Regions from separate parts of the Geomicrobium sp. JCM 19037 genome, predicted to be linked through region 1. Evidence: riboswitches for the same ligand, from Rfam matches in the RefSeq annotation. Region 1 holds a riboswitch; each other region holds the start of a gene.
The links. Region 1 has a riboswitch for S-adenosylmethionine ahead of metK (methionine adenosyltransferase). Riboswitches for the same ligand answer to the same signal wherever they lie in the genome.
Positions count from the first base shown of each region.

Region 2: another riboswitch for S-adenosylmethionine. It lies ahead of JCM19037_RS12110 (methionine ABC transporter ATP-binding protein); the one in region 1 lies ahead of metK (methionine adenosyltransferase).
Region 3: another riboswitch for S-adenosylmethionine. It lies ahead of JCM19037_RS02665 (methionine biosynthesis PLP-dependent protein); the one in region 1 lies ahead of metK (methionine adenosyltransferase).
Region 4: another riboswitch for S-adenosylmethionine. It lies ahead of JCM19037_RS11500 (methionine ABC transporter ATP-binding protein); the one in region 1 lies ahead of metK (methionine adenosyltransferase).

Region 1 covers NZ_BAWZ01000034.1:20,746-28,647, forward strand. Annotated here, with positions in the region: gene JCM19037_RS16850 (IclR family transcriptional regulator) at 56-811, opposite strand; partial or broken gene metK (methionine adenosyltransferase) at 2,335-3,535, opposite strand; SAM riboswitch class I at 3,657-3,770, opposite strand; gene JCM19037_RS16860 (thiol-disulfide oxidoreductase DCC family protein) at 3,853-4,230, opposite strand; partial or broken gene pckA (phosphoenolpyruvate carboxykinase (ATP)) at 4,401-5,971, shown strand; partial or broken gene JCM19037_RS16870 (ABC transporter substrate-binding protein) at 6,128-7,116, shown strand; partial or broken gene JCM19037_RS16875 (ABC transporter ATP-binding protein) at 7,203-7,902, shown strand, end outside.
Region 2 covers NZ_BAWZ01000019.1:49,227-57,128, reverse strand. Annotated here, with positions in the region: gene JCM19037_RS22885 (metal ABC transporter solute-binding protein, Zn/Mn family) at 1-379, opposite strand, end outside; gene JCM19037_RS12125 (M20 family metallopeptidase) at 858-2,066, opposite strand; partial or broken gene JCM19037_RS12120 (MetQ/NlpA family ABC transporter substrate-binding protein) at 2,079-2,812, opposite strand; partial or broken gene JCM19037_RS12115 (methionine ABC transporter permease) at 2,967-3,645, opposite strand; gene JCM19037_RS12110 (methionine ABC transporter ATP-binding protein) at 3,646-4,665, opposite strand; SAM riboswitch class I at 4,821-4,926, opposite strand; gene JCM19037_RS12105 (FixH family protein) at 4,999-5,484, opposite strand; gene JCM19037_RS27315 (hypothetical protein) at 5,477-5,719, opposite strand; partial or broken gene JCM19037_RS12100 (PepSY-associated TM helix domain-containing protein) at 5,722-6,817, opposite strand; partial or broken gene JCM19037_RS12095 (response regulator transcription factor) at 7,130-7,812, shown strand; gene JCM19037_RS22880 (hypothetical protein) at 7,809-7,902, shown strand, end outside.
Region 3 covers NZ_BAWZ01000003.1:79,359-87,260, forward strand. Annotated here, with positions in the region: gene JCM19037_RS02645 (Glu/Leu/Phe/Val dehydrogenase) at 1-369, shown strand, start outside; gene JCM19037_RS02650 (YpdA family putative bacillithiol disulfide reductase) at 382-1,374, shown strand; partial or broken gene JCM19037_RS02655 (asparaginase) at 1,386-2,359, shown strand; gene prsW (glutamic-type intramembrane protease PrsW) at 2,379-3,044, shown strand; gene JCM19037_RS25475 (hypothetical protein) at 3,057-3,221, shown strand; SAM riboswitch class I at 3,284-3,386, shown strand; gene JCM19037_RS02665 (methionine biosynthesis PLP-dependent protein) at 3,469-4,590, shown strand; partial or broken gene JCM19037_RS29815 (bifunctional homocysteine S-methyltransferase/methylenetetrahydrofolate reductase) at 4,601-6,441, shown strand; gene JCM19037_RS21895 (pullulanase-associated domain-containing protein) at 7,290-7,902, shown strand, end outside.
Region 4 covers NZ_BAWZ01000018.1:14,527-22,428, forward strand. Annotated here, with positions in the region: gene JCM19037_RS11480 (flotillin family protein) at 1-1,233, shown strand, start outside; gene JCM19037_RS11485 (nucleotidyltransferase family protein) at 1,310-1,867, shown strand; partial or broken gene JCM19037_RS11490 (MDR family MFS transporter) at 2,544-4,002, opposite strand; gene JCM19037_RS22805 (TetR/AcrR family transcriptional regulator) at 4,166-4,762, shown strand; SAM riboswitch class I at 4,819-4,926, shown strand; gene JCM19037_RS11500 (methionine ABC transporter ATP-binding protein) at 5,079-6,101, shown strand; partial or broken gene JCM19037_RS11505 (methionine ABC transporter permease) at 6,094-6,761, shown strand; gene JCM19037_RS11510 (MetQ/NlpA family ABC transporter substrate-binding protein) at 6,773-7,672, shown strand; gene JCM19037_RS11515 (ABC transporter permease) at 7,873-7,902, opposite strand, start outside.

The DNA of each region.
Region 1 (7,902 bases):
TGCACCTTTGTTCCTTATTGCGGAACGCTGTTCTTCTTAAATGAGATAAAGAAATCTATTGGTATCCTAATTCTTTCGATATTCTCCCGCACGTCGCTGTTAATAATCCAATCACTTCTTCGAGTCTTTGATCATCCATACGGTCCAACGGACCTGTAACACTCACACCATGATTGACCTCTCCAAGATGATTAAAAACGGGCGCTGCTACACACCGAATGCCTCGTTCGTGTTCTTCGTTATCTACGCTATATCCCAAATCTTTAATACGTGTAATGGCATCTTTTATCTCTATTTTTGTCGTTAATGTATGCTCTGTGAATTTCTTTCGACTCGTCACATTTTGGAAATAGTGTTCCAATTTCGAATCGGTTAGATGTGATAATAATACTTTCCCTACACCGGTACAATGCATAGGTGCCCGACGCCCGATCCTTGAATAGATTCGAATCGTATTCGAATGATGTTCTACTTTATCCAAGTAAACAACTTCAAAGTCTTGTTGTTCAACGAGATGGACAATCTCATTTGCTTCTCTACTCAAATCATCTAGAAACGGCCTCGCAATCGCCGTAATTTCCATTTGTTTTAGAACATATTGTTGCATTTCTAAAAATTTTAAACCTAACCGATAATTACCATTATTCGGTTCTTGCCTTACGTAACCATGATCTTCCATACTACTGAGAATGCGGTGCACTGTACTTTTTGCCACCCCTAAACGATGGGATAATTCAGTAACACCAAGTCCAAAATGATGATCTTTCAACAAATCTAATACGCGCAAGGCTCGGTCGATTGATTGTATCATCATCCCCCTCCTGTTCTTCATTAAGGAACGCTGTTTCACTTTTTCTAAAACGAATTATAGCCCTAGGTGAAAGCGGTGTCAACAAAATTCGACATTGTTTTTTGACGATTCCATTCTTAGTGGCTTGCAGAGTTTTTCTTCTTTCTTTGTAGGTAAAGGGTTAAGGCATGTACCACTTAGCATAAATTCCCAAATTAAACGAGTTCATTTATTTTGCATCGCCATGTAATCTAATCGGCGGTGACGAAATGCCGCAATGACCAATCAACGTACTTTGTTTAAAATGAAATGCTACTACTTATTGATTTCCAATGCTGGCGGATCGCTTGTGCTCTGGAAGTTTATGTGCATAAAACAAGGTTGAAGTTTGATTTAGAAAATGAACGTTCATAGATCGTCCATTATGAGGTGAACTGTGTTGTTTTGAAGCGACCTATATAGAATGAAGATTTTCCTGATTAACGCTGTTGGTTGTTAGGTTGGAGGGGTAGCGCGATGCTGGGTGCCATTTTGCGCGTAAGTTTGCCTAGTTTACCAATTTTGGCGCTCATTCAGCTAAACTCCTGCGCAGTTTGTTCCAACTGGAGCGCAGATTCAATGCCCATAAGCAAGCAACCTGTCGGCCCCAGCGGGGCCGAGGCCAAATCGGACTCGGTTCGGTGCGGTTCGCGCCGACGTCTTCGTAGCACAAGGGCGACATCGGTTCGATGCTGCTCCTGGCTACGGTGTGTGGAAAAAAGTCCAAATGCCCCATATCTTCATATTTGTGACATTTGAGAAAGAAAAACCATGATTTTAAACGTGAATTCGCACATAAACGGTGTCAACTGTCACAAATCGTGCAATTTGTGACAGTTGCATGCCGAAAGTGCCCGGTTTGAGGCTGGATTGTCACATACGTGACCGGTCATCACATGCTTGTGCGAGGTGGTGGGCCTCGGTGAGGACTTTTCACCCTTCGGCAAACGTTTTTCGTGTTGCCCCTAACCCTTGCAGTGACGAACAACGATCGACAACGAAGCTGTCGAAGTGCAACGAGATGAATTTCAACACGCAATATGCAAACACTCAACCGCAAAGACCGATCTCAGTCATCCGATTCAATGAATTTCTTAAGTTCAACTTATATAGATCATCATGAAAACGATCTAGATCGACCAGTATCTGGAAAAAACCAGCGTTTTAACACGATCTAGATCGTTCCGGGGGTGATCTAGATCACCGACATCTTAAAAATACCCAAATGTTATACAACGAGTAGTTTTTGCTCACAAACACGATGGCAACCTTGGTTGAACTGGAATGTACACGCAACTTTTTTCGTATACTCGGGTGTCAGGAGTTCCGGCTAGCATGGCTCAATCGGGAAATGAACGTGACGCGCTGTGTTATTTTTATAACGTGAATATATAGTATAAGAATTTCTCCATCAGAGGGTAAACGATCTTGTATAAATGGCATGACTACTTTGTTTCTAGCCTACATTCATATAAAAAAGCCCAGCCACTGGCTGAGCTTTTTGTTTAGATTCCTGATTCTGCTTTTAGCTGATCTGCTTTATCAGTACGTTCCCACGGAAGATCAACGTCTGTTCTTCCGAAATGACCGTATGCAGCTGTTTGCTTGTAGATCGGTGTTCTCAAATTGAGCATGCGAATGAGCCAGCCGGTCGCAAGTCAAAGTGACGGTCAACGAGTTCGAGTAAAACGCTCTCCGACACCTTTCCGGTACCAAATGTATTGATGGAGATGGATACAGGTTTGGCAACGCCAATTGCATACGCAAGTTGTACTTCACATTTGTCGGCAAGTCCAGCGGCAACGAGGTTCTTTGCGACATACCGCGCGGCATAAGAGCCAGAGCGATCAACTTTTGTTGGGTCTTTACCAGAAAAAGCACCACCACCGTGACGAGCAAAACCACCATACGTATCGACAATAATCTTTCGTCCAGTTAGGCCAGCATCACCTTGTGGACCACCGATGACAAACCGCCCTGTCGGATTAATAAAGTATTTTGTTTTGCTGTCGATCCATTTTTCTGGTACAACCGGACCGATGACTTCTGCTTTAACATCCTTTTCAATTTGTTCGAGGGTCACTTCAGGATGATGCTGGGTCGAAATAACGATCGTATCAACGCGTACTGGTTCATGATTGTCGTCATATTCAATCGTCACTTGTGTTTTTCCGTCTGGGCGCAAGTAATCCAAGACGCCATCTTTTCGTACTTTCGTTAGTTGTCTTGCAAGACGGTGAGAAAGCGAAATCGGCATTGGCATATACTCTGGAGTTTCATTATCTGCATAACCAAACATTAACCCTTGATCTCCCGCACCAATTTCATCAATCTCTTTGTCGGTCATAACGCCTTCGCGTGCTTCTAACGCTGCATTAACACCTTGAGCGATGTCTGGGGATTGTTCATCAATGGCAGTAATAATTGCACAAGTCTCTGCGTCTAGACCATATTTTGCCCTCGTGTAGCCAATCTCACTCAACGTTTCTCGTACGATCTTCTGAATATCGACGTATGTGGTCGTCGTAATTTCCCCTGTCACAAGAATAAGTCCCGTATTCGCTACAGTTTCACATGCAACCCGGCATTCGGATCATGGGTGAGAATTTCATCCAAAATTGCATCAGATACTTGATCACATATCTTATCTGGATGCCCTTCTGTCACTGATTCAGATGTAAAAAGCCTCCGGCCATTTGCTTCCATGTTTGTTTCCTCCTCAAACAATTCCTACTTACTCTATATGTGTAGATCCTTAATTCGTGCCGTTTGAACATGAAAAAGCCCCTTCACCTGTGAGGAAGGAGCATTACATTTCACCTTTCGCCTCTTATCTTGCAGAACACAAAGTCGTGTTTTGCCAGGTTGGCACCATTCCTGCACTCGGCAAGTGGTTGCTGGGTTTCATCGGGCCTGCCCCTCCACCTTCTCCTGATAAAAGCCTACTTGAATAATATAAAGGTTATATAGAAGAATTGCAAACGAGATGGCTTCTTTTATTGTGTTATACCATTTATAAGAATTTAGCTAATTTTACAAAGTCCATCCTTACATGTACTGCCAATCATCGGCCGATTCGCCGCAATTTTTTCATATAGCTTTTTGCCGATGGGTCGTATTGGAGTTTTGGACCCAAAGTATAACGGCGTGCGAAGCAGCGGGTGCAAACGTAAAAGCCGAATGACACCATCATACCCTCCGTACACATACGTATCATCAACGAGTACGTACATCTCTCGTTCAAAATCGGCGTATCGTGCAAAAGGATAGTGTTTTTCTAAGTTTTCTTCGCGCGTAGACACCCATTTAACTTGGCGAAATGTGGCATATTTTTGCAACTTCTCCTTCGTGTTTTGACAAAGTGAACAATGGCTATCATAAAACACAACACATGCTTTCATCCAAAATCGCTCCTATCTTGTTTTTTACACAATAATCATGGCACATTTGTGAAATTGAAAAATAGTATAGACTATAAGTTAAAATGTGTTATACTAATTTCAAATTCACACTTTCGTATCGTGAACAATGTGAGAAAGGATTTTGCCAATATGAGTACCGTATCTTTTGAATCTGCCTCCAACATTTATTAAAAGGGGAACACGTTGAACAGGACCTTCCTGAGTCCAGATTAGTAGAAAGAGCGCTCTCACGCAACGAAGGTGTGCTAACGAAGTCTGGAGCGTTTGCAGCAACCACTGGTTTGTATACGGGTCGATCCCCGAAAGACAAATTTATCGTTGATGAACCGACTATACATGAAGACATTGATTGGGGTGTCGTAAATACCCCTGTAGAAAAAGATGTGTTCTCTTCTTTATATCGTAAAGTTGTTCACTATTTAGGGCAACAAGAAGCGTTGTTTGTGACACACGGCTATGCCGGAAAAGATAAAGATTATCGTCTGCCCCTGCGTGTGATCAATGAGTTTGCTTGGCATAATTTATTTGCCCGTCAATTGTTTATTCGTCCTGAACAAGGGGAAACGCCAGCGGAGGAAGAGAACGGTTTTACGATCGTATCTGCCCTGGGTTTAAAGCAGACCCAGCCGAAGACGGAACACGTTCTGAAGCGTTCGTTCACATTTCATTTGAAGAGCGCATTGTCCTCATTGGCGGAACAGAATATGCCGGTGAGATGAAGAAGTCCATTTTCTCAATTATGAACTTCTTGTTGCCTGCTCAAGATGTATTGCCGATGCACTGTTCTGCAAACACGGGTAAAGAAGGTGACGTCGCTTTATTTTTCGGGTTATCTGGAACAGGAAAAACGACGCTATCCGCAGACCGTACACGTTTTCTTATCGGTGACGATGAGCACGGCTGGTCAGAAAACGGCGTGTTCAATATCGAAGGAGGTTGCTACGCGAAAACGATCAACCTCTCAAAGGATAAAGAACCTGACATTTATGACGCCATTCGATTCGGGGCTGTTCTCGAAAACGTCGTCTTAGATGATGAAAGTCGTGAGCCAGACTATGACGATGGATATTACACGGAGAATACAAGAGCTGCTTACCCGTTGGAACACATCCAGAACATGCTTCCACAAAGTATGGCAGGTCACCCAAATACAATTGTATTCTTAACAGCTGATGCTTTTGGTGTTCTTCCTCCAATTAGTAAACTTACAAAAGAGCAAGCGATGTACCATTTTTTAAGTGGATATACGAGTAAGCTTGCGGGTACAGAGCGTGGCGTTACAGAACCTGAAGCGACTTTCTCAAGCTGTTTCGGTGCACCATTCTTGCCACGACATGCTTCTGTTTATGCGGAAATGCTCGGTGAGAAGATTGATCAGCATGATGTGAATGTATTTCTCGTTAACACTGGCTGGAATGCAGGCGGCTATGGAGTGAGCGAACGAATTCCACTTAGCTTTACAAGAGCGATGGTGCAAGCTGCGCTTGAAGGGGAGCTTGACCACGTTGATACGACTGCTGATCCGTTTTTCGGACTGCATATTCCTACCCGTGTACCTGGTGTACCGGATGAAGTGTTGCAACCAAAATCTACATGGAACGAATCAGCAGAATATGACGCAAAGGCAAAAGAGCTGGCTCGCAAGTTCAAAGAGAATTTTGCACGCTTCTCTCACGTGTCTGATGACATTCGAAAAGCAGGACCAACATTTGAATCATAAATAATATCTGTACAGCTGTTTGAATTCATCTAGTGATGGGTTTGAACAGCTTTTTTGTGTTTAAAAATCCCGAGATGTTTTCTCAGATAAACAAACACCCGTCTATACAATCCGCATATGATAGGTGTATTGAAACATTTTGGGGGAGAAGATCATATGAAAAAATCATATCGACGACTGGTTGCTCCGGTTTTAGCGGTGCTGCTTCTTAGTGCTTGTAGCACGGACTCAGAAACAGAAACGGTAGAAGTTGCAGAAGTGACTCGCTCGATTTTTTATGCGCCGCTATACGTAGGGGTTGAGGAAGGCTTCTTTGCCGATGAAGGCTTAGATATTAACATTACGACGACGTGGGGCGGCGACACAACGATGACCACGTTGCTAGCAGACAGTGCGGATGTTGCTTTAGTTGGTTCGGAAACATCCATTTATGTTCACGCTCAAAACCCAAGTGACAGCGTCGTCAACTTCGGGGCTTTAACACAAACAGATGGAACCTTTTTAGTATCGAGAGAACCGATTGAAGACTTCACATTTGAAGACTTACGTGGCAAGGAATACCTTGGTCAGCGGCTGGAGGAATGCCACAGATGGCCGGAGAATACGCACTTGCTCAAAATGGCATTGATGTTGATGAAGATGTAACCCTTGACCAAAGCATTGATTTTGCCAATATTGCAGGTGCATTTGCATCAGGGTCTGGAGATTTTGTTCAACTCTTTGAACCACAAGCGACTGAGTTTGAGGAAGAAGGATTAGGTTATGTCGTCGCAAGCTTTGGGGAAGAGTCAGGCATTTTACCGTATACAAGTTTTATTACGAAAGAAAGTACAATTGAAAATAATGAAGAGATGCTCGTGAAATTTAACCGTGCACTTTATAAAGCACAGCAGTTCGTTCAAGAGGAAGATGTTGACACAATCGCCACGTCCATCGCTCCTTATTTTGATGAAACATCTGAACAACTGATTGCTCAAGTTATCGAAAGGTACCGCAACCAAGACTCCTATGCAAAAGATCCGTACATTGATGAAGACGGATGGGAGCATTTACAAAATATAATGGACGATTCTGGGGAGCTTCCAGAGCGATTTGGTTACGAAGAACTCGTCAATCGTTCCATTACGGATCAAGCATTAGAGTAATCGTTTAGTTCAGGGCTTCTGAAGCGGTTCAGGAGCCCTCTTCAATGTTCAATTCCCCTCTATATATGATTAAAGGAGGTAGATCCGTGGCACGACTGCAATTGCAAAACATCGAAAAATATTTCTTTACCGGATCTGATATTGTTGAAGCGATTCGTAATGTGAATTTGGAAGTTGACGATGGTGAATTCGTTTCTATCATCGGTCCGAGTGGTTGCGGAAAAACGACAATACTTTCTATGATTGCGGGCTTAACAACACCATCAAGCGGTGATGTCGAATTCGACGGGGCAAAAGTTACCTCTCAGACAACCAACATTGGTTATATGCTTCAACAAGATTATCTTTTTCCGTGGCTAACGATTGGCGACAATATTAACATCGGTCTTGATATTACCCGAACGAAAACGAAGGAAAATGAGGATTATGCGAAGGACCTGTTAGATCAAATGGGGCTCCTTCGCCACATTGATCAGATGCCTTCTGAACTCTCTGGCGGCATGAGGCAACGTGCTGCTCTCGTCCGCACGCTTGCAGCAAAGCCATCCCTCTTATTACTTGATGAACCTTCTCTGCTCTTGACTATCAAACAAAATTATATTTAGAAGATCTAATTCACGAAACGCTTAAAGCAAGGAAGAAAACAACCGTGCTTGTTACACACGACATTAGTGAAGCGATTGCGATGAGCGATCGCGTCATCTTACTAAGCCACCGTCCCTCTGTCGTTCAAGAAGTGTTTAGCATTCCAACTGAATTGCGGGCATTAACGCCATTAGAAGCGAG
Region 2 (7,902 bases), on a different contig from region 1:
TGATGCCCCTCACCACGAAGATCGAGGTTCTCTCCAGCTGCAAACACATGGACGTTCTCATCTTCGAGAACTTCTTCCGCTGTATCAGCAAAAGCTCCATCCCTACGCCAGAGTAAATAAACAGATCTTGTTCTGCCAACATCACAAATTCACTCGATGAAGGTTCAAATGTATGGGCATCAGCATTAGGTGGATAGATGCTCTCGACCTCTACATGCTCCCCGCCAATCCGACTCGTGAAATCCTCAAGCGCATATAACGTCGTTGAAACCGCTAAAGGGTCCTCGTCTGTCGTGCCTTCATCGCTTTCATCGCCAGAATCTTGACACGCTGTAAGTATTACACTACTTGCTATCGTTAAAAAAAGTAATTTTTTCAAAGTCCCAACCTCCCGTGATCGTCGCTATTTACTATACATGTATATAAATCGTAATGATTACGTTTTATAGATTACCCGTATTTTTTTTTACTGTCAACCTTTTAATTTAAAAAAGTGACCGCGGTTAGCGATCACGGAGGAGGGTACATTAGTGAAACGATTCATCAAGTAAGGCGCGGGGATGTTGTCGAATGCGTGCACTTCCGTGTCGAATGCGTGCACTCTCCCCTCCTCGACCTCACAACGTCGCCCCCTACAACAAAGGACTGCCCCGTCGGAGCAGCCCTAGCCGTTATCTTCTTTCTGAGTCATCTTGGTATGCAGCTTTTACAATACGGTTAATCTCACCGAGCTTATCTTTGAACATTGAACGAGCGCGGTGGGTTTTCGGTTTGGACATTCTCCGTGCGATAAATATCACCCCTGTTCATTATCATGAACGACAGAAGAAACATTTATGCAAAGAATTGTAGGGGTTTTATATGCTTAATGGCTCACTTTGCTTGCTTCGAGACGCTTCGAAAGCTCGTTTGATATTTACTAATCGCTCTGAATCTAGGAACAACTCTAATCCAATAAGCGCGAGCCCTACACCGCCATCGATGACCGCTTGGTCTCCTTTCGGCGAACTAGCCGCTTCGGCGAATTCCCTTGTATGACCGACAAGGTTATCGCCGATCTTAATATGAGGATGGATTGTAGGAAGAACTTGACTCACATTGCCTGTGTCCGTTGATCCAGCTGCTTGAGACGGTGTCTTTTCTACATCGTGACCAAGTTCTGTGAAAATGTCATAAAATAATTCGTTAAATGGATCGTTAGGTAGCAGTTCATCGATAGCGTTTTGGAATTCAGTAATTTCAAGGTCGGCCCCACTCATGAATCCGGCACCTTCAGCGATGCGATCAACTTTCTTCCTTACTTCATTTAGATCATGCCTTGAAGCCGCCCGCAGGAAAAACCGAGCTCGAGCGTAGTCGGGGACAACATTTGGCGCTTTTCCTCCATCAGGAATAACACCGTGAATTCGAATATCGTCTGCTAAATGCTCGCGCAATGCGTTTATACCATTAAATAATTGAATCACACTATCGAGGGCATTAATTCCCTTTTCAGGTGTTGCAGATGCATGAGCCGTTCGTCCGTGGAAATGATAATCAACAGGATCAACCGCTAGAGAATGACCAGACACGCGCGTCTCTTTGCCCGGATGAATCATAATTGCGGCATCGCCATCATCAAAGTACCCTCGATTAACAAAACTTGCTTTTGCACTGCCGTTATCTCCACCTTCTTCTGCAGGCGTTCCAGCAACAGCCACCGTACCTCCAATTTCTTCAATAATTTGCCCTAGAAGAATGGCTGCCAATACGCTCGTCGTCCCGATGATATTATGGCCACAAGCATGCCCGATTTCTGGCAACGCATCGTACTCGGCAAGAAAGTATACGGTTGGACCTGGTTTTTCAGATGACTTTTTTGCAATAAATCCAGTCGAGTGTCCCGCAATGTTTCGTTGGACGGAGAACCCTTCACGTTCTAATTGCTCAGATAATCGTGCAGATGCATACACTTCTTCATTTCCTAATTCCGGACGTGCATGAATTTGCTGACTAATGGTAATAAAGGTTTGTTGGTGCGCTTTTGCGTAATCGGTAATGGTTTGTTTTAACGCTTCTCTCGTCATCGTAATGACCTCCTATTTTGGGTAATTGAGCAATTCTTCGACTGAAATAAATGTCGGAATACTTGCACCTTCATACTCGTCTAAAATAAATTGTTCAACTTCTTCGCTTTGGTAAATGTCGATAATCTTTTGCAACGCTGGATCATCAGCATTGTCCTCACGTGCAGCGATAATATTGATATAAGGCGTAGCCGTCTCATCTTCAATGGCAATGGCATCATCAGGAGGCTTAAACCTGCATCTACAGCGATTCCGTTGTTAATAATTGCGGCATCAATGTCTGCCATGATGCGAGGCGCATTCGCCGGTTGAACAGGTGTGAGTGTTAGGTTTAAAGGATTCTCTTTAATGTCATCAAGCCCACTCGTTACCCCGAAATCGTCTTCTAGCTCTAATAGCCCGGCTTCTTCGAGAAGCATAAGATTTCTCGCTTGATTGGTCACTTCATTGGCTATGGCAATTTCAGCCCCTTCTGGGATGTCTTCCACGCGCTCATACTCGTCGCTGTACAAGCCTAAAGGAGCGAGCACAGTCGCTGCAATGGCTTCTAAATGATCAAACCCATGCTCTTCTTTAAAGTTGTCAAAGTAAGAAACGGTTTGAAAAGCATTGGCGTCAATCTCCTCTTCAGCAAGTGCGATATTCGGTTGCACATAATCACTAAAACGAATTAAATCAATCTCAATGCCTTCCTCTTCAGCAAGTTCAGCAATATAGTCCCACTGCGGCGTGTCGGTCCCGCTCACGCCAATCTTTACTGTTAACGGGTCATCAGGCTAAACGCTCCTGCCTCTGTTTGTGATTGTTCATCATCGCCACACGCAACGAGTGCCGCTGCAGTAAGTGTTACCCCTACGAATTTCAATTGTTTTCTCATTATGACATTCTCCTCTATCTGTTTTATCTTCTTCTTGCTTTTCTCGAAAAATAATTACCTGATGTTTGTACCGCTTGAACAATTAGGACGAGCAGAACGACAGTGATGAGCATCGTCATATTATCAAACCGCTGATACCGTATGTGAGCGCAACGTCGCCAATTCCTCCAGCTCCGATCGCACCAGCATCGCAGTCGCCCCAACGAGACCAATGGTTACCGTCGTAATCGTAAGGATGAGCGAGCCCATCGCTTCAGGTAAGATAAACTTTGTAATCACCTGTACTTTTGAAGCCCCCATCGCATCTGCCGCCTCCAATATTCCAGGTTCAACTTCAAGCAATGAGTTCTCGACGAGTCTGGCAACATACGGTGCCGCATAGGCAACAAGGGGCACAATGGCTGCCGTCGTTCCGACCGACGTACCAACAATGGCACGAGTTATCGGAATAATTGCAACGAGTAAAATAATAAATGGAATCGAACGCAACACATTAATGACTGGATTTAAAAGGTTAAAAATGAATGGTGATGAAAGGATATGCCCATCTCTTGTGACAACGAGAATCACGCCTAACACCGCGCCAATTAGAACCGAAAATACGAGAGAGATGCTTACCATATACAATGTTTCATATAAAGCATCCAGTAGTTGAGCGGTCGTAATATTCGGCTGAATTGCAGACGGTAGCATTTCTAACATTTATGCCACCTCCTTTAGGGAAAGGTCGTTTTCGTATACAAAGTCAATGGCCTGCTCGATCGCTTGTTCTTCTCCTTGGATTTGAATGACGAGATGTCCAAAAGGCACTTGTTGTATTTCGGTAATATTGCCGTACAGTACATTCACATCAACTCCGAACTTCTTTACCATCTGCGATAAAATCGGTTCACTCGATGACGAACCAATAAACTCAATCTGAATCACTTTGGAATGCTCATCTTGCGTCTTCACAGTTTCCATAACGCGACTCGGGATGTCGGCTTGAAATACTGACTTTACAAACTTCTTCGTCGTTTCTTCTTGCGGTTTAGAGAAAACATCGATAACAGAACCACTCTCAACAATCTCGCCATCGTCCATGACCGAAACCCGATCACAAATTTGTTGAATGACCGACATTTCATGCGTGATGAGTAGCACAGTAATTTGATATTGTTTATTAATTTCTTTAATGAGCTGCAAAATCGAATTTGTCGTCTCCGGGTCGAGTGCGGATGTTGCTTCATCACACAACAGGATCGATGGGTTTGAAGCAAGCGCACGAGCAATACCCACTCGTTGCTTTTGTCCACCTGATAACTGTTCTGGAAAATGATGTTTATGATGCTCCAAACCAACAAACTGGAGCAACTCTTCTACACGCTCTGTTATTTCCTTGTTCGACTTCTTCTGTAAGGTTAGCGGCATCGCAATGTTCTGAAACACCGTCCGGGATTGCAACAAATTAAAATGTTGAAAGATCATGCCAATGTTTTGTTTTTGGTTTTGAAGTTCTTTCCCCGATTTCTGACTCAAGTCAATATCATCTACGAGCACGCGCCCCGATGTTGGACGCTCAATAAGGTTCACACAACGAATGAGCGTGCTTTTCCCTGCCCCACTCAAGCCGATAACACCATGTATTTCTCCTTTATCAATCGTGACATTCACGTTTTTCAACGCATGAATTGCACCTGTTTTTGTTTCGTATATTTTCGATACGTCTTCAAATGTAATCATCTACATTCCCCTCTAACGACAAATTCTTATTTAACATATAAATTTACTTAGTTTTAACGATAAAAATCTCTTCAACCGTATCCTTTTGGAAACGAAAAATCCTCCCTTCTTAAAATAAGAAGAGAGGATGGTTGGTCTTTATCCCGTTTAGGCTCTTCTTATCTTCGCAGCATACATGCTACAGGAATTGGCACAGTGCTTAAGAGTAAGCCTGTTGCCGAGGTTTCAAAGGGCCAGTCCCTCCACCTCTCTGGATAAGAAATATTTAGTTATGAATTTTCTTTTATTATATAGAAAAAATTTCTTTTGTCAACTGCCTTTTAAATTTTTTATCTAGTGATGAGCGCTATGATCTTCATTTCCCGATTCCTCTGATCCATTTTCCATTAACAAAAGTACTTCCTCTTGATAGAGACGACCGACGGCAAAATATTTTTTCGGTCGTAGCTTTTGGTCATTGATTTCTACGACGGCCTCCGCGTAATAGAGGCCTTCCCGAGAGACTTCTACTTCTGTTTCATACACGCCCATCGTATGGTGGAAAAGCTCGTACTCATCTGCTTCTTCTTCCCCTGCTAATACCGGCCAAATGCGGATACCGACATGTTCTGCATCAACAACAGGAATGTAGTCTGCTGTCACTTGAACAGAGAGCCGTTGCTGTTCGTTTGCGGTGACAATCTCATTTGTCATCATATCTACAACGAGTCTTGCCCTGTCATTGTAGTCATCATGATTGTTGGCGTCCACGAACCGTTCCACCATTGAACAACCCGACAACATTACTAGTAGGAAGCCCACGATCATTCCTCTACGCATGGTGTTCCTCCTCTTGAACATTGAGCCATGTTCGCAACGTTTTGCTCTTTCGAATGATGTAGCGATCAATGAGATAAACGACGACAAGAGACAAACCAACAAGTGGGAAGATGACGGCAAAGATGAGGAGAATCGTTAATATTCCTCTCGCTTCGGTAATTCGGATTGATCTCGGTGCACCAGAATGGGTCGTTGGCTTCCTGCGTTTCCATAACCAAAACCCACTTATAATCATGACTACCATCCTACGCAAACGAGCAGTCCGGCTATCTGATTCCAAAACCCAAATTGTAATCCTTTATGAATCGTAATGCCAAGCGCCATCGCTTTACCTATCGTTCCATAATCATCGTATCGGTAATCGGCCAAAACCGCGCCGTTATATTGATCGATATGAACGGTTGCTTCATCTTGAGCTCGGTGCGGGAAGACAGAAAGTGTGAAAACCCCTTCTTGTCCACTTGGATAGAAGACATCATATGTCGGATGAATATCGAGCTGTTTTGCCACCCTCGTCACTTCGGTAATGGATACTTGTTCAAATCCTGCAATATATTGTGATTCTGGTACAGGCAGGTTTTCTGCAGCCCAACTCACATCAGCTACATCTTCAGATATGACTTCAGATTCAGGAGCAGAACCAACCCATATTGAAGGTGGATACCCTGCACCTGTGCTCGTCACTAGTTGTTGAACCCCATTCCCCCAAAAGCCGGTCCACAATAAGCCAGTGACGAGTAAGAAAATCATCTCCGGAAAGCCAAAATGCTGGCACCGCGTGAAAATCACGAATGAGTGTGCGTTTACCTTTTCTAAAGCGGGGAACGATCACTCCTTGAACTTTATTTTTTTTACGAGGAAACCATAAGTACAGGCCACTCACAATCATAATAATTGTCCAACAAGCGACGAGTTCGACAATTCGATCCCCGGTTGTACCTGCCATAAGTTCACTATGTAAGTCAGCCAACCGATCCATCACACGATCGCGATCTTGCAACGTACCGAGAATCGACCCCGTATAAGGATTGACAAACACCGTTAACGACTCACCCGCTTCATCAACAATTCCTACTTCAGCAGAGCGATTGGCATCTTCCCCAGGCCGATATCTAACCACTTCTCCGCCGTGTTCATCCGCTGCAATTTCTACTTGCTCCTCAGGTGGTAGCGTCTCTCCAGACGCTTCTACTTCGTAATAATCAGCATAGATTGCAGCTTCAATATCCCATTTAAAAAGATAAATTCCCCCTGTAATCGCTAGTACGAGTAAAAAAGGAACCAATAGTAGACCTGCATATAAATGCCAGCGCCATATTACTTGCACATTCATCTGTTTTGATTTTTTTGCCATCGGTACGCTCCCCTCATCTACCTCTTTTGTAAAGATTATTCGTTGTTCTGCGATGTAGTGGCCTAACGGTTTTGATAGCGTTTGCCTTCCATAGAGACCCCTACCGCATGTATATCCATCCTAAATAAGCGTTGTGAAGTCTATGTGAAATCTTCAATTCTGGCTTTTATGCCACACAATTTCTTCACAAATCGTGCGTACACTACAAGTAGAAACATTTACTAACTCATCACGTTGTACAATCTAGTGAAAAATTAGCTATAATGCAGTTGAAAAGAGAAGGAGGCTACCATGAGTGAACGAAAGACGATTCTCGTCGTAGACGATGAGGAGCCATTATTAAAACTCGTAACTTCAGTATTAATATCAAACGGATACAACGTCGAACGTGCAACGAATGGTTTGGCTGCCCTTAAAAAACTTCGCACGTCGTCGATCCATCTTGTCATTATGGATGTAATGATGCCGGGTATGGACGGCTTTGAACTGTGCCAAGAAGTTAGACACCGATCAGACATTCCGATCATTATGCTTACCGCTCGTGGGGAGCAAGAAGAACGAGTACGGGGGCTTCAATTAGGTGCGGATGACTATATTGTCAAACCGTTTGGCCTAGACGAACTCGTAGCTAGAATTCACGCAGTTCTTCGACGTTTAGGTCATCAAAACGAGCGGACGCTCATTAAAGTGGACAACCTTGTTATTGATGTCGAGTCACGAACCGTTACGAATGACAAAGCGCATATTTCCTTGTCAAAGAAAGAATTTGATCTGTTAGTATTTCTTGCCGAACACCTGCGCAAGTATTTTCTCGAGACCACCTTCACGAATTGCTTTGGGATAAGGATATGACAGAGGGGAATTTGCGAACAGTAGATACACACATAAAAACATTACGAATAAAACTACAATCCGCGAAACATTTAATACAGACCGTTTGGGGAGTGGGTTACAAATTTCAAAAGGAAACATGAATAAACGCCACCACTCATTGCGAACACGCATCTGGATAACGCTCATTGCTGTATTCCTTATGTTAGCGCTACTCAGCGTATACGTCGCCT
Region 3 (7,902 bases), on a different contig from region 1:
ATTCATAAAGACACGATGACGGAAAAAGCCGTCTCCAGTATACAAGCAAAAGTGATTGTTGAAACAGCAAAACAAACGTTAAACAACGAGGCAACAGAGATCTTAAGGAAAAATGGCAAACTGATTGTGCCTGAAATTCTATCTGGTCTTGGGAATCTCGCTCTTTCTGCTTTGGAACAACAGCAAGACTATAAAAAAGAGACGTTTACAGAAGATGAAGTGAACGAACGTCTGAAAGCGTCCATGAAACATGCCTTTATGAATACGTATCATCTATCAAATACCGAGCAAATCAACATGCGCGAAGCAGCATATATGATCGGGATCAGAAAGCACGCAGATGCTTTTGTACATCGAGGATGGTCATAAGGAAGTGACAGTTTGAAACGAGAAAAAGTGATTATTGTCGGCGCAGGTCCATGCGGGCTTGCTGCCGCCATTCGTTTACAAGAAAAAGGTGTAGAAGCGCGAGTGATTGAGAAAGATAATATCGTCTCTTCCATTTTTCGTTATCCAACACACCAAACGTTCTTTAGCACGGCTAGAAAGTTAGAAATTGGTGACGTTCCTTTTTATTCGACAAACCAAAAGCCGAAACGCAATGAGGCACTCGTCTACTATCGTGAAGTTGTAGAGCGTAAGCGTGTGTCCGTCAATCGATATGAATCCGTGCAGTCTGTTGAACCTTTTGATGATGGAACTTTTCATGTGAAAACGAGAAAACAAAAAGGTGAGTATTGCGAGTATCATGCCGATTATGTCATTATTGCGACCGGATATTACGATCATCCAAATGCATTAGGGGTGGCGGGAGAAGAGCTCTCTCATGTGTATCACTATTTTAAAGAAGCACACCCGTATCAAGGTCAGCAAGTGGTTGTCATTGGTGGCAAGAATTCAGCCGTCGATGCAGCGATGGAGTTGGAAAAGGCAGGCGCTCAAGTGACGGTTATTTATCGTGGCGCGAATTATTCACCTAAAGTAAAACCGTGGATTCTTCCGCAATTCACATCACTCGTGAACAATGGTCATATTCAAATGGTTTTTGAAGCAAATATTACCGAAATTACACAAGACGTCGTCCGTTATGTCACAACAGACGATGAGGAGCATGACCTTCCTGCAGACTTTGTGTTTGCCATGATTGGCTACCACCCTGACCATGCGTTTTTAGAAGAGATGGGTGTAAGAATGGATGCGACGTCTGGACGACCGTTTTATAAACCTGATTCCATGGAAACAAACGTCAAAAACTTATTCATTGCTGGGGTCATAGCCGCTGGCAACAACGCAAATGAAATTTTTATTGAAACAGGCAGACATCACGGAGATGCGATTGCTGAAGTCATCGCACATCGAGAAATCAGCCAATGAGAGGTGAGTAGATGCAATCCATTGCACTCGTAACAACGGGGGGGACAATTGCCAGTAAAGAAACGAAAGAAGGCAAGTTAGTCGCTGGGGAGCTAGACGGTGAAGAGTTAGTCGCTTCATTGGATGCTCCTTTTGACGTTTCTTTAGAGATTTGTTCCGCTGTGTCCAAGCCGTCCATTCACTTAACATTTACAGACTTGTGGAACGTAAGAGAAGTGGTGATGGACTATTGTAAAGATCCAAGTATTACCGGTGTGGTCGTCACGTCAGGAACAGATACGTTAGAAGAAGTTGCTTACTTCTTAGAGTTAACGTTACCGGTGTCTAAACCTGTCGTCGTCACTGGCTCACAACGTGGGCCTGAACAAGTCGGTAGCGACGCTTCTGTGAATTTAAGAAATGCGGTCATTACCGCATCTGACGCCAGAGTAAAAGAGTTAGGTGTAGTGGTTATCTTTAATGAGAGAATGTTCTCTGCTAAATATGTTAGAAAAGAACATGCAAGTAATGTTCAAGGTTTTAATGCTTTTGGTTACGGGTATTTTGGAATTGTTGATAATGATCAAGCGCACATCTTCCAAAAACCACTCGTGCGTGAGGTTATTATTTCTGAGCCGCGGTTTACTCCGAAAAAGGAGTTTCACGTTGAAATTTTGAAAGTTCATCTAGGTGCTTCTGCCGAAGTGTTACAGTTCATGCTTGACTCATCGAGCATCGATGGGATCGTAATTGAGGGCTCGGACGAGGTCAAGTACCAAAAGCGTACATGCCGCTCATACGTAACGCCAAAAAACCGATCGTGATTACGACGAGTGCAGAAGAAGGAGAAGTATACCCTTCATACGATTATGAAGGTAGTACGTATGACTTGTTGAATCAAGGTGTGATTCTTGGCAAAGACTATAGTAGTAAGAAAGCAAAAGTAAAGTTATACGTGCTCTTATCAGCAGAACTAATGAACCTTCAATCGGCATTCGACCAATAAATACGTAAAGGAAGTAGACATGAATGTTGTGGCGCTCATTTCTGTTGGATCTGCTCCTGCCTTGGCATTGCTCACGTATTTTTACTTAAGAAATGAATATGGAAGCGCTGGGTGGAGAGATGTTATTCGGGCATTTATTATCGGAATGCTCATCGTGTTTCCGATAATGGTCATACAATTTGCGCTGACAGAAGAAGGTTTGTTAACATCTAGATTGGCAGAGACATTTCTAAAATCAGCGTTGCTGGAAGAATTCTTTAAATGGTTTTTCTTGATTTTTACGGTCTATAAGTTTGGACAATTCACTGTGAAATTCGATGGAATTGTTTATGCTGTCGCACTTTCATTAGGATTCGCGACGCTGGAGAATATATTTTATCTTATAGGTCAAGGCCCTGACGCGGTTATAGGAAGAGCGCTATTCCCAGTGAGTGGACATGCACTTTTCGGTGTGATTATGGGTTATTATTTAGGTTCTGCCCGTTATCAAGTACGGGGTCAAAGGAAGAAATGGCTCATGTATAGCTTGATTCTTCCCGTCGTCTTTCACGGTATCTTTAATCTAGTACTCACTTATTCCAACAATTGGATGCCGTTTGTCCTCATTCCGTTTATGATTTTTTTATGGTGGTTAGGCTTAAGTAAGGTAAAAAAAGCAAATGAAAACAGTAAACAGTCAGTTTAAGGAGGGAGCTTCATGACGACAGATGCGAGGTATCGAATCGTCATCCGCTGTCCGAAGTGTGGAGAAAAGTATATTCTGCGCGGAAGGCAGAAGAATGACGGTGAATATGAGACAGGATTCAAACGATGTGTATGCGGAAATGAAGAAGAGCTCGTCATTGAAGCATCACCAGAATAGAAATATACTTGCAACCTGCTTCTGAATAAGGTATCGTAACACTACAACTAAATGAACAAGGAATCTTATCGTGAGAGACTGAGGGATAGGCCTAAGAAGTCTCAGCAACCAGCTCAAGGAGTCAGGTGCTAATTCCTACTGGCATGATATGCCGAGAGATAAGAAGAAACATCGAAACGATCGTGTCTTCTTCATACTCTGAAGAGGGCATTTTTTATCTTTGGTTCACGTAGAGAGGGTGATTTGAATGGCAAAGGGATATTCACAAGAAACGAAGCTCGTTCAGACAGGAAACCGAAGAGATGAAACGACCGGAGCGGTTAATGCCCCGATTTATATGAGCACTGCGTACCGTCATTCTGGTGTTGGGGAGTCTACAGGGTATGATTACGCTCGAACGAAAAACCCAACACGAGACGTTCTTGAAGAAGCGATTGCTGATTTGGAAATGGGATCGAGAGGTTTTGCTTGTAGTTCCGGAATGGCGGCAATTCAAACGGTTCTTTCATTGTTTGAACAAGGGGATGAAATTATTGCGTCCCTCGATCTATATGGAGGGACATATCGTTTGTTCCAACAGTTTTGGCCAAAGTGGGGCGTGAACATTCAATACGTTGACCCTAGAAACCTAGAATTACTCGAAGAAGCGATTACAGATAACACGCGGGCACTGTTCATTGAGACACCGACGAATCCGCAAATGCAGGAAGCGGATATTCAGCAAATTCAAGCGATTGCTAAAAGAAATAACGTTCTATTGATTGTTGACAATACGTTTTATACCCCGCTATTGCAAAAACCTTTAGAAGAAGGTGCAGATATTGTCATTCATAGCGCGACCAAGTATTTGGGCGGACATAATGATCTCGTAGCAGGATTAATTGCAGTGAAAGACCCAGCGATTGGGGAGAAATTGTTCGACATCCAAAATGGGATCGGAATGACGCTTGGGGCTTTTGACTGTTGGCTGCTCGTACGAGGAATGAAAACATTGTCATTACGTATGAAGAAACATGAAGAGAATGCGAAAGAAGTGGCTGTGTATCTAGACGAACACCCACTCGTGAAAGAAGTCCTTTATCCTGGCAAAGGTGGGATGTTATCGTTTCGTGTTACAAACCCAGAGCTCGTTGACCCACTTTTACGAAATCTATCACTCATTACGTTTGCTGAAAGCCTCGGTGGGGTGGAAAGTTTAATGACTTACCCGTCATCTCAAACCCATGCCGATGTTCCAGAGCACGTCCGATTAGAAATTGGCATCGATGAAACACTTATGAGAATGTCTTGTGGAATTGAAAGTGCAAACGACCTTACTAATGATCTTCGTTATGCTTTTGAAGAAGCGGCGAAACTCGTGAATGTATAGGAGGCTCATGGTGAAATTTATTGAAGCTTTACAAAAGACAATCATTATTGGTGATGGTGCAATGGGAACCCTTCTTTACAGCCAAGATATTACCGGATCAATTGAACAGGCGAACCTTTATGCAGCGGAACAAGTATACGAAGCCCACTTGGAATATGTAAAAGCAGGCGCCAATCTTATTCAGGCGAATACATATGCTGCGAATCGCTTAAAGTTGAAGAATTACGGGCTAGAGTCACAAGTTACTCGAATTAATGAAGCCGGTGTGGAACTTGCAAAACGAGCAGCGGCACATTCTGACGGAACGTATGTAGCCGGTACGATTGGCGGTATTCGGGATGGTCGGTCAAGTGAGTGGACCGATGAAGAAATTGATGACGCAATTTTAGAACAAACAAAGGCACTATTAGCGAGTTCACCCGACGTCATGCTACTTGAAACGTACTATGATTTGCACGAGCTTATTCGTGCCATCCGGCTCATTAAAGAGCAAGATGCATCCATCCCGATTGTTGCCAATGTGTCCTTAGGAGATGTGGGTGTGCTGCACGGAGGCATTTTGCTTCAAGATGCTTTGCAAAGGTTGCAAAGTGAAGGTGCAGATGTTGTCGGTTTGAATTGCAGAATGGGCCTGCTCAAACGATTACATCCATTAAAGAGAGTGATATTCCGACGGATTTATTGTTGTCTGCCTATCCAAATGCAAGCTTACCAGGCATCCGAGATGGAAGGCTTGTCTATCAATCCAACCCAAATTATTTCAAAAGTCAGGCAGTGTCCTTTAGAAATTTAGGCGTAAATCTCATCGGAGGTTGTTGCGGAACGACACCCGAACATATTCGTGCGTTAAAAGATCAGCTTAAAGGTAAAGAGCCGATCAAACGACAAACGTCAAATAACCATTATGTTCGTTCAAAACGACTGGAATCAAAAGATCACCCTGTTTCGAATCAAAAGGTACCGAGCGTCATTGTTGAACTTGATCCACCGAAGTCTTTATCGAAATTGGACATATTTGTGGACGGCGCAAAAGCTTTAACCGAAGCAGGTGCGGATACAATTACACTCGCAGATAATTCGTTAGCGACATCGAGAGTGGACAATGTCGCTAGTGCTACACTTATTAAACAAAGAACGAGTGCGAGCCCACTTGTTCACATTGCTTGCCGGGACCGAAATCTCATCGGCATGCAATCTCACCTTCTTGGCTTGCATGCACTCGGCATTACCGATGTGCTAGCAATCACTGGAGATCCAACGAAAGTGGGTGATTTCCCTGGAGCATCATCGGTGTATGACCTCACGTCATTTGATCTGATCTCTATGCTAAAAGAAATGAACGAAGGGTTTTCCCATTCTGGTCGTTCACTCGGTGTGAAAACAAATTTCCGAGTTGGAACCGCATTTAATCCAAACGTCTCTTCGATGGAAAAAGCCGTTAAACGATTAGATAAGAAGATCAAACTAGGTGCGGACTTTGTCATGACACAACCGGTCTATGACGTAGATACACTATATGCATTGAAAAAAGCAACTGCACATATTAACGTGCCAATTTATGTTGGCATTATGCCGCTCATTAATAGTCGCAATGCAGAATTTCTTCACAATGAAGTGCCTGGAATTACCCTTACGAAACAAGTGAGAGAACGTATGCAGTCTTGTGGTCAAGATGTGCAACGAGGGGAAGAAGAAGGGTTACAAATTGCGAAAGAGTTGCAACAACATAGCTTATCGTTATTTGAACGTGTATATCTCGTTACCCCATTTTTGCGCTATCATATTACGGCTTCCCTCGTTCAAGACGCAAAGGCACAATTATCTAAGCAACAATTAAACACGCTTCATTAAGTTGTCCGTTTGTTGTAGACGAACTTCAGCAGATGAAGAGCCGTCCCCCGTTTTTCGGGGCGGTTTGTTATGTATATAGCAAAATACGTTATATAGAATGAACTTACCATTTTCCTGATTGCAAAGTTTGTTGTTGTTTTCCACTGCAGGCGCATGGTCGTACTCCAGCGCACAAGTGCAACATCGGTGGTCAAAGTACGCATATCGTGTTTTCTTGACACTCCCAATCATAAGAGCAACACGGTTCGCGTTTTTGCCTACTGGTCACGGTGTGGAAAGACGCCCAAATGCCCCATATATTCATTTTTGTGACATTTGGGAAAGAAAAATCATCATTTTGTACGTGGATGTGCACATAAACGAAGTCAACGGTCACAAATCGCGATATATGGGACCGTTGAGGACCGAAAGTACTCGGTTAGAAGGCTGGATTGTCACATACGTGCCAGACCATCACACACTTGCGCCAGGTGGTTCCCATCGGTCACACCTTTTTGCAATTCAGCAAACGGCTTCTGTGTTTTCCACAACCCTTGGAGTAAAGAACAACGATCGACATCGAAGTGAGATGAACTTCAACAGACGATTGGTAGGCGTTTGCCTGCAAAGACAGATCTCGGTCATCGAATTTAGTGAAATTTTTTTCGTTCAACTCATATAGCACACTAGGTTCAAGCAGGAAAGTTATGAATAGGTCTTTTGTACTTCGTGATTTATAGGAATATTGTTTGTTTTATATGAATGTGAGATTTACACGAACAAATAAGGTATGATTTAATTGAAAGCGCTTACTACATGTTTGTGTTTTTGTGCAACCGGTTACATTATTTGAAGAGGAGGAAGGGTTAATGAGCCATTTTACAAGGAGAAATACGTTTGCAAGCTTTATGATTTTTCTGTTGCTTGTGTCGACGGTGCAATCGTTGTTCACCGCTTATCCGGCAAGTGTTGGAGCAGAACAACCGGTAAACGACCACCACGTCGTCCAGTTAACGTACGACCGTACTGATAACAACTATGATGATTGGGACGTCTGGGTATGGGGGACAGGGGTGCAAGATGATCAGATTGAATTTTCACATATTGAAGACGGCAACGCAGTTGCATATATTGAGGTTGCCCCTTCAGTGAAAGAAATTGGTTTTATCATAAAAAAAGGGGACTGGGAGAACCGGGAACCAAATGGTCAAGACGTTGACCGGTCAATACGAATAAATCACAATGAACCGATAACAAAAGCGTATGTTACCGAAGGGGTTATGGATGTACATACGATTAAAGAGATGACAGGACCACAGTTAAGAGATGGGAATGCACAGTTTTACTACCGTGATTCTAAGTTGTTTGCACAAAACAAAATGGAAGACATTGACCGAGTGGAACTGGCGATTTTAGGTGAGCAGTTTGAAATGACGTATAACGATCAAGAAGAGCGCTATGAGTTTTATATGAAAACCTTCC
Region 4 (7,902 bases), on a different contig from region 1:
GATTCTCTTCACGGTATTGCAAACTATGCAGAACAATTTCTCGGTAAGAAAGAAGGAGAAATTGAGCAAGAAGTTTCAAAAGTACTCGGTACGAACCTTCGTGCGATTTTATCAAAGCTCTCAGTTGAAGCGATTAACAATGATCGTGAATCTTTCTCTCATCAAGTTCAAGACATCGCTCAAGTTGAGCTCGATAACATGGGTTTTACGATTACATCATTCGGCCTTGATGATTTACGTGACGCCGATGAAGAGAACGGATACTTAGAAAATCTCGGTCGTCCGCGCATTGCTGAAATTCGTAAGAAAGCGGACATGGCAGAGTCAGATGCAGAAAAAGAAACGAGAATGTACAAAGCGAAAAACGATCAAGAAGCGAAAGAAGAAGAAAATACACGTGCGACGACCATTGCTGAATCACAAAAGAACAAAGATATTAAAGATGCAACATTCAAACAAGAAACTGAACGGGCACGAGCGCAATCTGAGCAAGCGTATCAGTTAGAACAAGCCCGATTAAATCAAGAAGTGAAAGAAGAAGAAATGCAAGTGCAGTATATCGAACGCCAACGCCAAGTTTCACTTGAAGAAGAGGAACAAAAACGACGCAAGGCACAAGCCGATGCAGATGCGTATGACATTAAAGCAAAAGCTGAAGCAGAAGCTGATAAAGCGAGAATTGACGGTGAAGCAGAAGCTTCCATTCAACGTGCCGAAGGTTTGGCCCAAGCGGAAGTCATCCGTGAGAAAGGCCGTGCAGAAGCCGAAGCGAAAGAACTCATGGCCGAAGCAATGGAGAAGTACGGGGAAGCCGCTATAATGGAAATGATGATTCGCTCGCTACCAGACATTGCAAAAGAAGTTGCTGCCCCACTTAGCAAAATTGACGGCTACAAAGTCATTGATATGGGTGGCTCCGACTCCAAAGGTGGTGCTCATAAAATTGCTGGCAATGTAACGCAAACGATGCTCGGTGTGCAGGAAAGTTTGAAAGAAGCAACGGGAATGGACCTAAAAGAGATGCTCGAAAGTTTCGTTGCTCGTGGCAATTCTAGCGTAGGCAATACCGTGCGTGAAGGTCAACCTCAGTTTGCTGCAGCTAAAGACGAAACTGCGGCAGAAGCCGATGCGAAAGCAGAAGAGTCGTCCGAACCGGAAGCGTCAGAAGACACGTATTCCACATCAGCAGAAGAAAACCTTGAATCCTTTTATGACCGTGACAAAAACGACTAGAAAGTCTCATGCCCGTGTTGAGGTTTGTTCTTAACACGGGCATTGTTATGAGCTTTCGAGAATGGAGAAATGTGTAATGAAGAAAGAGGATATTGAACAACTTATTAGTCAAGATGAATATATGGTGAAATGTTTACGCACAGTCCGAAAGCTAAACTTACCTGATTGTTGGATCAGTGCAGGCTTTGTTCGAGCAAAAGTGTGGGATCATTTGCACCAATTCTCAAAAAGAACAGAGACGGACGATGTGGATGTCATTTATTATGATCCCGATCACGTCACGGAGTCGTTTGAAAAGCAGATCGAACAGAAACTGCACACCGCCTGTCCGGATGTCCCTTGGTCTGTCAAAAATCAAGCGCGTATGCATACGCTTAACGGTACAGACCCATATGAATCATCGCTCGATGCTGTCAGCCAATATCCTGAAACCGCTACTGCCGTTATGGTGAGAATGACAAATGCTGGCGCAATTGAGCTCGCTGCCCCTCATGGCATCTCTGACTTGGTCAACTGTGTAATAAAACCAACACCGATGGCAAAAGAACACCCCAGCGTGCAGTCGGCTTACAATCATCGGGTCAAACATAAAAAATGGGACAAGCGTTGGCCACAAGTGCGTGTAGAAAGATAAGAGGCGAGTAGGTTGATCAAGGAATATACACATTATAAATGTAAGTAATTTTTAATGAGATTTTAAGGGTAGCTGCATAAATCGGTGTCAGATTTGTTTTTCGTACGCGTGTGGACATAATCTATGTAAGTTGAACGAAAGAATTTCTTCATAAACCTATGGTAAACCAACCGATAGAGCTTTAAAGTTCAACATCATCAAAGATAATCGTACACTATAGACGTAGCAATGAATGGTTTCTATGACTGCCATTGACATTCAAAGTGTATGAATAGCGTTCATGGTCATTACTTAGCAAACTTAGTTAACACTGTCGCTTTTTCAGTATCGTTGATTGGAACGAAAGGAGATCACGCTTGTGGAAAAAGGACCGAGACGAGACCCCACAGGTCGTAAGCAGTTCACTGAAAAAGAGGAGTTAAAATACGTGTAACAGTGTTTAGCTTGATATATATAGAAAATTCCATAGATAAGGGTATATGATGGGATAATTTGCGATTGCAATGCTTCATGTTCTTGAAATCCCCACTCGAGCTGGACCCGCTGGTTCACTTTGACGAGTAGTTTAGAGAGTGAGATGCATTTTTCAGCGCCAAAGATCTCACGGATATTGTCCCTCAGCAGATATCAAAGCAAAAAACGCAAACACGCCCAATATAGGGGTGTTTGCGTTTTACTATTCACTTTCTGTCGTTTTCGGTTTTTTTGAACGAATAAATAACGCAATGACGAGAGCAATAATCGCAAAGATAAACCCGAATGAGAAGCTTTGTTGAGCACCGATTGTGAGTGCTTCAATTTGCTGTGCAGCAGTCGGATCTTCAATGCCTGAGAGCGCATTACTTCTGCCTGTTTCCATAATAGAAATAAAGATGGCAGCACCAATCGCACCAGAAACTTGCATGAGTGTATTAAAGATCGCCGTACCGTGCGGATACAAATGCCGTGGTAAGTGGTTAAGTCCGTTCGTTTGCGCAGGCATCATAATCATCGCGACAGAAACCATCACAAAAATGTGCTGAATCGCAAGTATCCACTCGTCTACACCTGGGGTGGAGAATCGATACGTGAATACGGTGATGACGAGTAAAATGGCTCCAGGAATAATGATTGGGCGCGGACCAACCTTATCAAAGATTCGCCCATGATCGGAGACATCGCCCCGTTTATAATCCCACCAGGTAACATAATGAGTCCGGTAGCAATGGCTGTGAACAGTAACGCAGATTGCATATAAATCGGCAGAACGAGCATGAGTGCAAACATCGTCATCATGACGAGCATGACAATAATTAAACCAAAAGCAAACATCGGGTAGCGGAATACACGTAAATCCAGAAGCGGATCTTTCATTTTTATCTGGCGGAATGCGAATGCGGCCAGCCCGATAAACCCTGCAGCAAGCGAGGCGATGACAATTGGGTCTGCAAGTGAGGAATCGCCTTTACCAGCGGTGCTAAATCCGTACACAATTCCTCCAAAGCCGATCGTAGACAATAAGAATGAAAAGAGATCAAGTTTTGGCTTTGAGGTTTTCGTGACGTTCTTCAAGACGAAGTAACCGAACACTAGAGAAAATAGGGCGATTGGAATCACAAGAAAGAAGATCCAGCGCCACGATAATCCTTCAATAATAAACCCAGAGACAGTAGGCCCGATTGCTGGAGCAAACATGATGACAAGTCCCATCATACCCATTGCTGCCCCACGCCTTTCTTGGGGAATGACAGCAAGAATGACATTCATGAGTAACGGAATCATGATCGCGGTCCCGACCGCTTGCACAATACGTCCTATAAGAAGGAAGGCAAAGGTTGGGCTAAAACCGGCGACAATTGTACCGAGCGTAAACAGTGTCATCGCCGTAATAAATAGTTGTCTCGTTGTGAATCGTTGAATGAAATATGCAGAAATTGGAATTAAGATTCCGATGACGAGCATATAGCTAGTCACGAGCCATTGAGCTGTACTTGAGTTCACGCCCAAGTCTCCCATAATGCTTGTAAAGCCACGTTAAGAATCGTTTCATTCAGGATCGCAACAAAGGCGCCTGAAAGAAGAACGGCTAATATCGGTATCGGTTTTACATTCGATAAGTCTTCCTTTATTTCAGCAGTTGTTGGTGCATGTGCCATAGCCGTCCCTCCTAAAAAATATATATGGCTTGAATCAGCAAGATGAATCGTACCATGATTATTTACGAAACGCAATCGTTTCGAAACAGTTTCGTTTCGTAAATTTGCACTCTGTATATCCTGGTGATACGATGAAATGACTATAGGAAGAAGGAGGCTTGTCATGAGTGCGATTGAAAAGAAGAAGGGACGCCCTTTGGACAAGAGTCGGGATCGCATCATCATGCAGTCGGCACTAGAGCTCATTGGAGAACACGGATATGAACGTGTATCGATGGACCGTATTGCTCAGCACGCAGGCGTAGGAAAAGCGACGATCTATCGAAGGTGGACGTCAAAGACACATCTCGTTATTCAGGCCATTTCAGACGTGAAGCCGTTTGAAGAGATCTTACAAGAAGTGGAGCAATTTAATGATTTACGGGATCAATTGTTTCATCTAATGGCGTCTAGCTTTCGAATCGAAGATGAATCGATTCAACGTGCGTATGCAGCGATTGGAAGTGCAGCTTCACAAAATCAAGAATTAGAACTTGGGTTACAGCAAGGGTATTATCACAAGTTTCGGCTTGCTTTCTTCGCAATACTCGACCCTTACATGTACCCTAATCCAGCACTTACGCTGGAACAGTTAGATTTAATCGCAGATATCGGACCTTCAATGATTCATTACCGTACGATCGTGACGAAGAAAACGATTGATGCGAATTATATTTATCAGATTATTGATGAGTTGATTTTGCCTAAATTATGCCATTGAAAGAATAGTTGACAACATCGGTGTGAGGGTGCTAAGATTCAAACATCAACTAAATATCCTTATCTGGAGTGGTGGAGGGACTGGCCCTGTGAAACCCGGCAACCGGCAAGCAATTGCAATGGTGCCAATTCCTGCAAGGTTGCAAATGCCTTGGGAGATGAGATGGAACGTACGATTAACCTTTCTGCTCATCTTCTAGCAAAAAGGTTATTTTTGTTTTATCCAAACGAAACGTATGCTTGTTTATTTTTTTCGAACTTAAAATATAGTGAATAGGTAAGGATACTTGGAATAGAATGGATAGGGGGTGCATCAATTGATTCAAATGAACAATGTGTCAAAGTCTTTTGTGACGAAAGATGCACACATTCATGCAGTAAAAGACGTGAACTTAACGATAGAATCAGGAGAGATCTTTGGCATAATCGGTTATAGTGGTGCTGGAAAAAGTACACTTATACGCCTTCTTAACCTTTTAGAGGCGCCTTCATCGGGAACGGTGAAAATTGCCGATTACGACATGCTGAATTTAAAAGGACGTGCGCTACGAAAGGCGAGGCAAGAGATTAGCATGATTTTTCAACACTTTAATCTCCTCTGGTCGCGGACGGTTCGGGAAAACATTGCGTACCCGCTAGAAATTGCCGGTGTACCAAAAAAGAAACGAAATGAACGAGTGGACGAACTCATTTCGCTTGTCGGCTTGGACGGTCGAGGCGGTGCATACCCTTCGCAACTGAGTGGCGGACAAAAGCAACGCGTTGGCATTGCTAGAGCACTTGCGAATGACCCAAAAGTATTGCTATGCGATGAAGCGACATCTGCACTTGATCCAAAAACGACGTCTTCGATTCTCGAGCTTCTTTATGAAATCAATCAGAAGCTAGGATTGACGATTGTGCTCATCACTCATGAAATGCACGTCATTCACAAGATTTGTGGGCGAGTTGCCGTCATGGAAGATGGAGAAGTCGTCGAGCAAGGAGGAGTGCTTGATGTGTTCAAACACCCTAAGAAAGAAATTACTCAAGCGTTCGTGAAGCAAATTACAGAAACCGATGGTTCATTAGAAGTGATTGAGGATCAATTGCACGATGAAAAAGGTACAGTCGTGAAGTTGACTTTTGTAGGTGACGAAACGGAGAAGCCTGTTGTGTCTGATCTCATTCGCAACGTAAACGTTGACGTGAATATTTTACAAGGGAACATCGCACGCACGAAAGATGGGAGTTATGGTTCATTGTTTATCTCCCTTGAAGGAACCTCTGACGCAGTAACAGAAGCACTTGCCTATATTGAAAAGCACCATGTTCAGGCGGAGGTGATGAATGATGGGTGATGAATTCCTCAGTAATGTCAATTGGGATAATATGCTCGATGCCACGTGGGAAACAGTTTACATGAGCGTCATCGCTATTTTCTTTACATTTATTCTCGCATTGCCCTTGGTTTATTGCTATTTTTGACATCAAAGAAACAGATATGGGCGAACCCTATCATTAATTGGATTGTCGCTGCGTTTGTCAATGTGTTTCGTTCCATTCCTTTTATCATTTTAATTATCTTACTCATACCGTTTACGGTTGCAGTACTCAACACGATGCTCGGGCCACAAGCTGCACTACCGGCATTGATTATTGGAGCCGCTCCCTTTTACGCAAGGCTCGTTGAGATTGGTTTGCGTGAAGTAGATAAAGGGGTTATTGAAGCTGCAAGATCAATGGGCAGTAACCAGTTCCAGATTATATTCAAAGTGTTACTCCCAGAATCAATGCCAGCGCTCGTCTCAGGGATTACCGTCACATCCATCGCACTTGTTGGTTATACAGCGATGGCCGGAGTGATCGGTGCTGGTGGTTTAGGGGATCTTGCGTTTCGAGATGGTTTCCAAAGAAATAACCCTGAAATAACGTTTATTGCAACGATTATCACACTCGTTATCGTCTTCATCTTTCAAGGTATTGGAGACGTTCTAACTAGAAAATTAGATAAAAGATAGGGGAGAGTTTGATGAAAAAGTTTTACACCGCAATTGCAGCAGGATCGTTAACGTTAGCCTTAACGGCATGTGGCACTTCTGATGAAGAAGGAACAGACGAATCAGCAGGAGATGCACCAGAAGAGACGGAAGAAACTGGGGATGAAGGCGATGATGAAGCAGCCCAAGATGGCGAAACACAGTCACTCGTTGTCGGTGCATCAAACGTTCCTCATGCAGAAATTCTAGAATACGCCACAGACCTACTAGAAGAAGAAGGCATTGAATTACAAATCCAGACATTCAATGACTATGTAATGCCAAACCAAGCCCTTGACCTTGACGAGTTGGATGCCAACTACTTCCAACACATTCCGTATTTAGAGAGTCAAATTGAAGAACACGGATACGATTTTGAGAACGTCGGTGGTGTTCATATCGAACCGATGGGGGGATACAGCCAAGAGTACGGATCATTGGCAGACCTTCCTGAAGACGCACATGTTATTATGAGCGACTCTGTCGCTGACCACGGCCGCGTATTAAGCTTGTTTGAAGCCGAAGGATTAATTACCATTGCTGATGGCATCGATCCAATCTATGCAACGATTGATGATATTGACGAAAACCCGAATAACTTTGACTTTGATCCGTCGTACGAAGCCGCTTTACTTCCACAAGCGTTCGATGTCGGTGAGGGCGACGTCGTGTTCATTAACTCTAACTACGCCATTGATAACGACCTAAACCCTGTCGATGACTCCATTGTCGTCGAGAGTGGTGAAGATAACCCGTATGTGAATGTGATCGCTGTGAAAGCTGAAAATCAAGAGGACGAGAACATTCAAACACTCGTGGACGTTTTGCAATCTGATGATGTGAAACAATTTATTGAAGATCAGTATGAAGGTGCCGTCCTTCCGGCTGAATAATGAGAACCCCTCCAAGCTTGGCAGCTTGGAGGGGTTTTGTTGTGTCGTCCTTAGGTTGTGTATAGGCATAGCAAGGTGCCTGCCAATAGAATCTAAGCCGTGCTTGTTTTGGCTCGATCAGTGGTTGCTTTTTGTCTCACTAGTAGCAATTATGTGGGTTAACGCCCAAATATACCTCTTTGATATTGTTGAGGTTTTTCTTACTTTTTGTTGCGGTATAAATACATCGT